DNA from 3 places in the Bacillus sp. WC2507 genome. Region 1 is predicted to be linked to each of the others. Evidence: riboswitches for the same ligand, from Rfam matches in the RefSeq annotation. Region 1 holds a riboswitch; each other region holds the start of a gene.
The links. A riboswitch is a leader RNA that binds a small molecule or an ion and turns the genes downstream of it on or off. The one in region 1 is predicted to bind magnesium.
Positions count from the first base shown of each region.

Region 2: another riboswitch for magnesium. It lies ahead of mgtA (magnesium-translocating P-type ATPase); the one in region 1 lies ahead of ACUN28_RS21475 (P-type ATPase).
Region 3: another riboswitch for magnesium. It lies ahead of ACUN28_RS29165 (FtsW/RodA/SpoVE family cell cycle protein); the one in region 1 lies ahead of ACUN28_RS21475 (P-type ATPase).

Region 1 covers NZ_JBQXPN010000001.1:4,085,460-4,087,738, forward strand. Annotated here, with positions in the region: gene ACUN28_RS21470 (5'-3' exonuclease) at 1-44, opposite strand, end outside; gene ACUN28_RS21475 (P-type ATPase) at 175-900, opposite strand; M-box (ykoK) riboswitch at 1,244-1,409, opposite strand; gene ACUN28_RS21480 (DUF350 domain-containing protein) at 1,504-1,890, opposite strand; partial or broken gene ACUN28_RS21485 (glutathionylspermidine synthase family protein) at 1,887-2,279, opposite strand, start outside.
Region 2 covers NZ_JBQXPN010000001.1:1,562,284-1,564,562, reverse strand. Annotated here, with positions in the region: gene rnz (ribonuclease Z) at 1-195, opposite strand, end outside; gene ACUN28_RS08420 (DUF3932 family protein) at 385-636, shown strand; M-box (ykoK) riboswitch at 804-971, shown strand; gene mgtA (magnesium-translocating P-type ATPase) at 1,306-2,279, shown strand, end outside.
Region 3 covers NZ_JBQXPN010000003.1:261,902-264,180, forward strand. Annotated here, with positions in the region: gene ACUN28_RS29165 (FtsW/RodA/SpoVE family cell cycle protein) at 302-1,423, opposite strand; M-box (ykoK) riboswitch at 1,610-1,786, opposite strand.

The DNA of each region.
Region 1 (2,279 bases):
CGAAATAATAGTGCCATACCATCAACTAATAATACTTTTTTCATAATTCCTCTCCTACCCAAAAAATAATAACCCCACGTCATCACGTAAGGTTATATAAATAGATTACCATTCTACGTTTTTTCAACTTTGTCTATTATACATTGTTTTTGTATATTTAGCATCATTTACACATTAGGACGTTCTACTACAACAAGTATGAAGAATTCCTGAATACGTATTTTTCCCAGTCGAAACAACTACAGCCTTTGCATTTCCGCCAACAATATACGTCCCTTTGAAACATACATTTTCAAGTTCAAGTGGATTATAGTCTTTCATTCGTTTTAAAGGAATAAATCGTTTACGCTCAAGGTGATAGCAACTTTCAAATTTCTCAATACTTACATCTTTTCCTGTTAGCACAGATTCATTTACTAATAAATCATTCGCGTAAATGATACGTACATCTGCTGGTACTGTATCGCCTTCTGAAAGAAAAATCATATCACCAGGAACAAGTTCTTGTACTGGTAAATCCATCATTTTTAATTCACCGTTTAAACCTGTTACACTTGAACACGCTACTCGAGACACAGTAATTTTCTCACATTGTAATCTATCACGCACATGTTGTTTTGAAAAACCTGGGATCATTCCACTTAGCTTCATCATTACTTCTGCAATACGCGCTCTTTTTGAAGTTAATTCATTTCGGCCGTATACTTGAATGCGTTTTTGTGCCTCTTTCATAGATAATCCGTCTCTTGTTGTTTTAAAATACGCAAATACAGATTTTACATCTCTCGTTGCGATTTCAATTAATAAATCTTTATTTTTTTGAAGCATTGTTTGTTCTTTCATTGATTTTTTACTTAATTTATATGACGTGTTACCCACAGTTTTGTTTGCATATAACATATTATCGTCTCCTCCTGTACAACATAGGAAGAAACGCTTTGTTTCTCAATTTTTCCACTTTACCGCGAAAGTGTCTAGCGCTTAAACGTGCATATAAACGCTACATTACGATAAATATAGAGGGAGGAACAAGTCGTTTCCTGCCTACATCATATATTTTTGATTTGAAGTATATGGGTAACGGAACCGAGTCAGAATTTGACATGCTCCTCACCTCCTCGTTTAATTTTATAGTTTATACTATGAAACTACTCATAGCTTGGTAACAAAAAGACCCTTACTCCGAAAAGAGTAAAGGTCATGACATACACAAATAAACGATTCCTAATACAATTAGAAATCTACGGACCTCTCCCTCGCCGAGTTTTAGCACTGTATAGCATAGGTACATTACCAGCTACGTTAAGAAAAACCTTAATTCGATCATTCCTGTTGACCCATTGGCGTCTCTCGACATTTTTGGGCAGTAGCATTTCTCTATACAGGAGCCTCACCTAACAGAGACTTATTTTTATTATATAGAAAATGTTACTCTTATTTAAAATAGATGTCAACAGTAGCCTACAATTTTTTCGAAAGGTATGGCAAACTAACGTAAAGTTTTTAATAAGTTATACAACCTGCAATTACAATCCCAATGGAAAGCGATAAAAACATAAGGAAAAGACCGACTGCTTGATTATCTTCTTCGAGACTTTTATTTATATTAAAGCGTGGTGTAAGCCACTCAGCTAGATAAAAGACGATAATTTGAGCCAAAATCCCAACTGCTCCCCACGAAACCATATCAAGAAGTGAAATGGAATTAGCTGCTGTCGAATATAAAACAATAGCTAATCCAAGTAATCGTCCTCCAAGCACATAGCTTACCGCCTTATTTCCTTGGGCCATTAACTTAAATTCTTTTACTTTCGTTGTCACTTCCATCAGGAAAAGACCAATACATAAAAGTCCCAATGTTACTGCTAAATATAATAAAAAATTAATCATATACTTTCCTCCTTTTTTATACCTACCGGTAAATAGTACGATTCATTCCCCGTAATTTTTCCCCCGCGCGAATACCGATACTACTCGCTTTTCCAGCAATTAAAAACGAACCAAACACATACGACAGTTTCTCCATCCCTTTCTCTGTTTCCAAAGATATGACTGGAAGTTCTGTATACTTTTGAAATATCGGTAGTGACGCTTTATACGTTTGGTGTGCATTTTGAAGCATAATATTTTCGTCCTTATCGCGAACGGTAATTGTATCTCCTTCTCTCCCAAATGAAGGTTTTTGAACGAAAAAATCTTTTCCTAAAAATAAATCTGGTTCTAGATATGTAGGTAACATATATTCTTTAATCCACTGTTGTTCCTCATTTGTATAAAAG
Region 2 (2,279 bases), 2.5 Mb from region 1:
ATGTAAATGCGTAATAAATATTTTTTCAATGCGGCGTGGGCGTACAGATGTATGTAATATTTGATGTTGCGTCGCCTCGCCACAATCAAATAACCAAGTCTGCCCTCGTTCTTCTAACAATTGCAAAGCAATTGCCGAAACATTCCTTCCTTTCGAAGGAACACCTGCACCAGTTCCTAAAAATACAAATTCCACTTTCTTTCCTCCAGCTCTTTATATAATCTACCTTTCATCTTACGGAATGTTATTTCAAATGGCAAATCGAATTTACATAACCAATCATCTAGACAACTATATAACACGAACATTATACTTAAAAAACTTAGTAATCGTTCGTATTTTATGTTAAAATGATTATACTACATTTTAAGGGAGCGTTTTATTATGAAAGAAGCATTTCGTTTACAAACTGATTTTTCATCTTCATTTGATCGCTGGGTAAGTTCTTTCGTGTCTGATCACCCAGCACAATTAGAATGGACGACTTTGAAAGAATTAATCCATGAATATACAACAACACATACAAATGATTCGTTACCAACATATATTTCTTCAGCTTTAACATATTACGCACAACGCGTTTCAACAACAAATAGTTCAGAAATTGTTATTTTTGAAAATACTACAATCTCATAATCTGTAATAAAAAGCACTGTAATCAGTGCTTTTTATTTATTTCTCCACCTTATTTCAAAAAACTCCTCTTATTTCCTACTATATAGCCAGCATAAATCTATTTGAGTTTTCAAAAAAATGTATTGACACTACAAAATTACAGTGCTAACATTCAACATGTAATTGAATATGGTCTCTGTTAGGTGAGGCTCCTGTATAGAGAAACGCTGCTGCCCAAAAATGTCGAGAGACGCCAATGGGTCAACAGGAAAGGTCGGAATGAAGGCCTTTCTTAACGTAGCTGGTTTCAGTACCTATGCTATACAGTGCTAAAACTCAACGAGGGAGAGGTGCATGTATTTTGTCATACACAAAAACTGTTTTTATCTATGTTTACTAACAGTCTTTGTTGTGGACTCTTTTAACTGCGAATTCAGACCTTTACTCGTTTTGAGTAAAGGTCTTTTTACGTATATATGCACCTTACTATGAAACAAACATAGCATATTCAGAAACTACTAAATTGTACGGAGGTGAGGAACAGTTGGCAATTGATGATTCGGCCCAGATACCCATAATATGTTTTACGTTAATATTTCATCATGTAGGTAGGAAAGAAGCTGTTCCTCCTAATTTTAAATAGTTGAGTAACAGATTGTTTCCTCCTTCATGAAAAAGGAGGAACTACCAATGTTAAATTTACAAAAACAAGAAACAAAGCATTCATACGATCAAAATCATATGAAAACAAATAACGGATTACTGGTGGAAGTCGCAATACAAGATGTAAACAATGCGTTACGACTTTTAGAAACAACACAAAATGGCCTCTCTAAAATAGAAGCGTCTCATAGATTTTCTTTATATGGCCCAAATGAAATAGCTCATAATAAAACATCGCCGTGGTACATTCAATTTCTACTGGCATTTAAAAATCCATTTATTTTTGTTTTATTAGCTCTCGGCGCACTCTCTTTTTTCACAGATGATATACAAGGAACCATTGTCGTATCTGTAATGGTAATGCTAAGTGCAACGATCCGCTTTTTACAAGAGTTTCGTTCTCAAAAAGCTGCGGATCAGTTAAAAGCTATGGTTCGAACAACGGCAAGCGTCTTTAGAATAGATGGATTTGTACACGAAACAAAAAACGTAATGAATTTAAAGCAAAATGATCCAACGGAAATTCCAATTGAAGAACTTGTACCTGGCGATATTATTTCACTTTCGGCCGGTGATATCGTTCCGGCTGATGTGCGTATTTTATCAGCTAAAGATTTATTTGTGAATCAGTCTTCTTTAACTGGGGAAGCACTTCCTGTGGAAAAGTACGAAAACTGCTACCATACAGAGAATAAACATATTTTACCGAAAAACATGAAAAAAAATTACAATCCACTCGATATGGAAAACCTTTGTTTTATGGGTACAAATATTGTAAGTGGTAGCGCAAAAGCTGTTGTCATCTCCACAAGTACCGATACGTATTTCGGCTCTTTAGCAAATAAGGTAATTGGCAAGCGCGTAGAAACAAGCTTTGATAAAGGTGTAAACAAAGTAAGCTGGCTCTTAATTACATTCATGCTTATTATGGCACCTATCGTTCTTCTCATTAACGGATTCACAAAAGGTGATTGGCAAGAGGCTTTCTTCTTCGCTATCGC
Region 3 (2,279 bases), on a different contig from region 1:
AATAGTGATGGGGTGTATGGTAAGACTTCAGTTGCACTTACTTAAAGTGGAGCGTCAGAAAAAATACGGATTTAAATAGTTAAGGAAATGTAAATATAAAAAGCCTAATTTCTCGGTGTATAAGTGAGAAATTAGGCTTTAATTATTTCTTTAAAGCACCCTTTCACGGAATAACTGAAATGCTAATTTGATTTGATGAAGAAATACAACCGCATATGCCTCCTCATGCTTTAGAATACTTAGCCAAATAAAAAGGGAAGATTAACTTAAAATTGTTCGCTTACTTCATATATTAAATATATCAAAAAGGAGAATATCTTATTTTATTGAAAATTGAGACATTAAGCAATATTCCTATTGCTATTAAATTGACCATTAAAGAACTTCCACCAAAACTTACAAATGGAAATGGGGTACCTGTAAGAGGAAATAGTCCTGTAATACCACCTAAATTTACAACTGATTGCATACCGATCATACATCCTATACCAATTGCTATAAAACTGCCGAATGGATCTACACATAATTGTCCAATTTTTAAGGAGCGAAGTACTATAGTCAAAACTCCAGTTAAGATAATAAATACACCAATAAATCCTAGTTCTTCAGAAACTATTGCCATTATAAAATCAGTGTGTGGTTCTGGCAGATAACCTGTTTTTTGTATACTATTTCCAAACCCACGACCAGTGATTCCTCCAGAGCCAATGGCAATAAAAGAATTTACAAGCTGGTATCCATTTCCTTGTGCATCAACAAAGGGATTGAAAATCGTAGTAATACGTGTCTTTTGAACTTCTGATAAACTATATTGAATCAAATAATATAAAATAGGTAACCATAAAATAGAACCGATGGTAGTTCTTTTGATTAGTAGATTTATATTTATTCCTGAACAAAGAAATATGCTAAAACCTATACCTAATATTAAAAGTGCAGATCCTAAATTTGGTTGTTTAAAGATAAGAAAAAAAATTGTAGCTAAAAAAAATAAAAGTTTTCCGATAGCACTCCAATTATTTTTAGCTTGTTCTTGTCGTAATGCAAAAAAACGAGCTGTTACAAGTATTGTTCCTAATTTAAGAAATTCAGCTGGCTGTATTCCAAAGATCCATGATTGAGCATTATTTACTATTTTTCCTTTCCATAAAACCATAATTAATAAAAAAATTCCCCCAACCATAATACAGATTGAAACTATTCGTTTTTTCCATATTTCATATGGGAGTATAGCACAAACTATTAATCCTATTGTTCCTAAAAGTAGCTTTGTTAATTGAGAATCAACAAAGTGTCTACTGTTATAACCGTAATGCTGGACAGCGACAATGGAGCTCGCACTATACATCATGATAATCCCTAAAGTACATGTTATGAATAGAGGAAGGAGCAATAAATAATCGAGTTTTAATATTTTTTTCATTTTAATATCCTCCTGATTTAAAACAAAACATAATATTACATTTGCTAATGAATAGAATCTTGTTCTCGTCAATTACTAAATATGACTTTTGTTTAGGATGATTCTATTGCTTACTCCCTGTTTTTTTACGCAAAAATCCCCCTAGTATGTAACTAGAGGGATTTAAAATGGCATGACTAAATAAGGCTTTTCTCCCCCTAGTAGAGCTTTGGCACTATACAACGTAAAGTAATGAAAATTCATTACTTAGCTATCTTAAGAAGAGCCTTAATCCGACAATTCCTGTTCTACCCATTGGCGTCTTTCGACATTTTTGGGCAATAGCCTGTGTTTGTATAGGAGCCTCACCTAACAGGTTTAGCAATATAAATTTTATGTATTTGTTTCGTGTTGCAAGCATAAATATATTTTTTTTGCTTGTCAAGTAACCGTATTGCTAATTTTATATGTTTTATTGCTTTATAGCGCTTTGAGAAATGATGTGAGAAAATGTATGTAATCATTGCGTATAAATACATATATTCCACTTGTAGTGTATCGTTTGATTAAGTAGTTTAATCATATAAATTTGATAAACAGTAAAGAAGATTTTAATCATAAAAGAAGATTTTTGGAAAAATGTTCTTTTGAAGTAAAGAATAACTAATCATTCATTTTCTGTTATAAAGGTGAAAATTAATTATAAACAATAAGTTTCATATATTTTATAACGTTTCTTCAAATAAAATCTATTTGAATTCTATGTTTTTTAAGTGGAGTTTTAAATTTGTAGTAAAATATAATTTCATTTTCTATAAAAGATTTTTTTATGAATGGAATTTAAAGTCAGTTGACAAATATTAAATTCTGGTTTAAA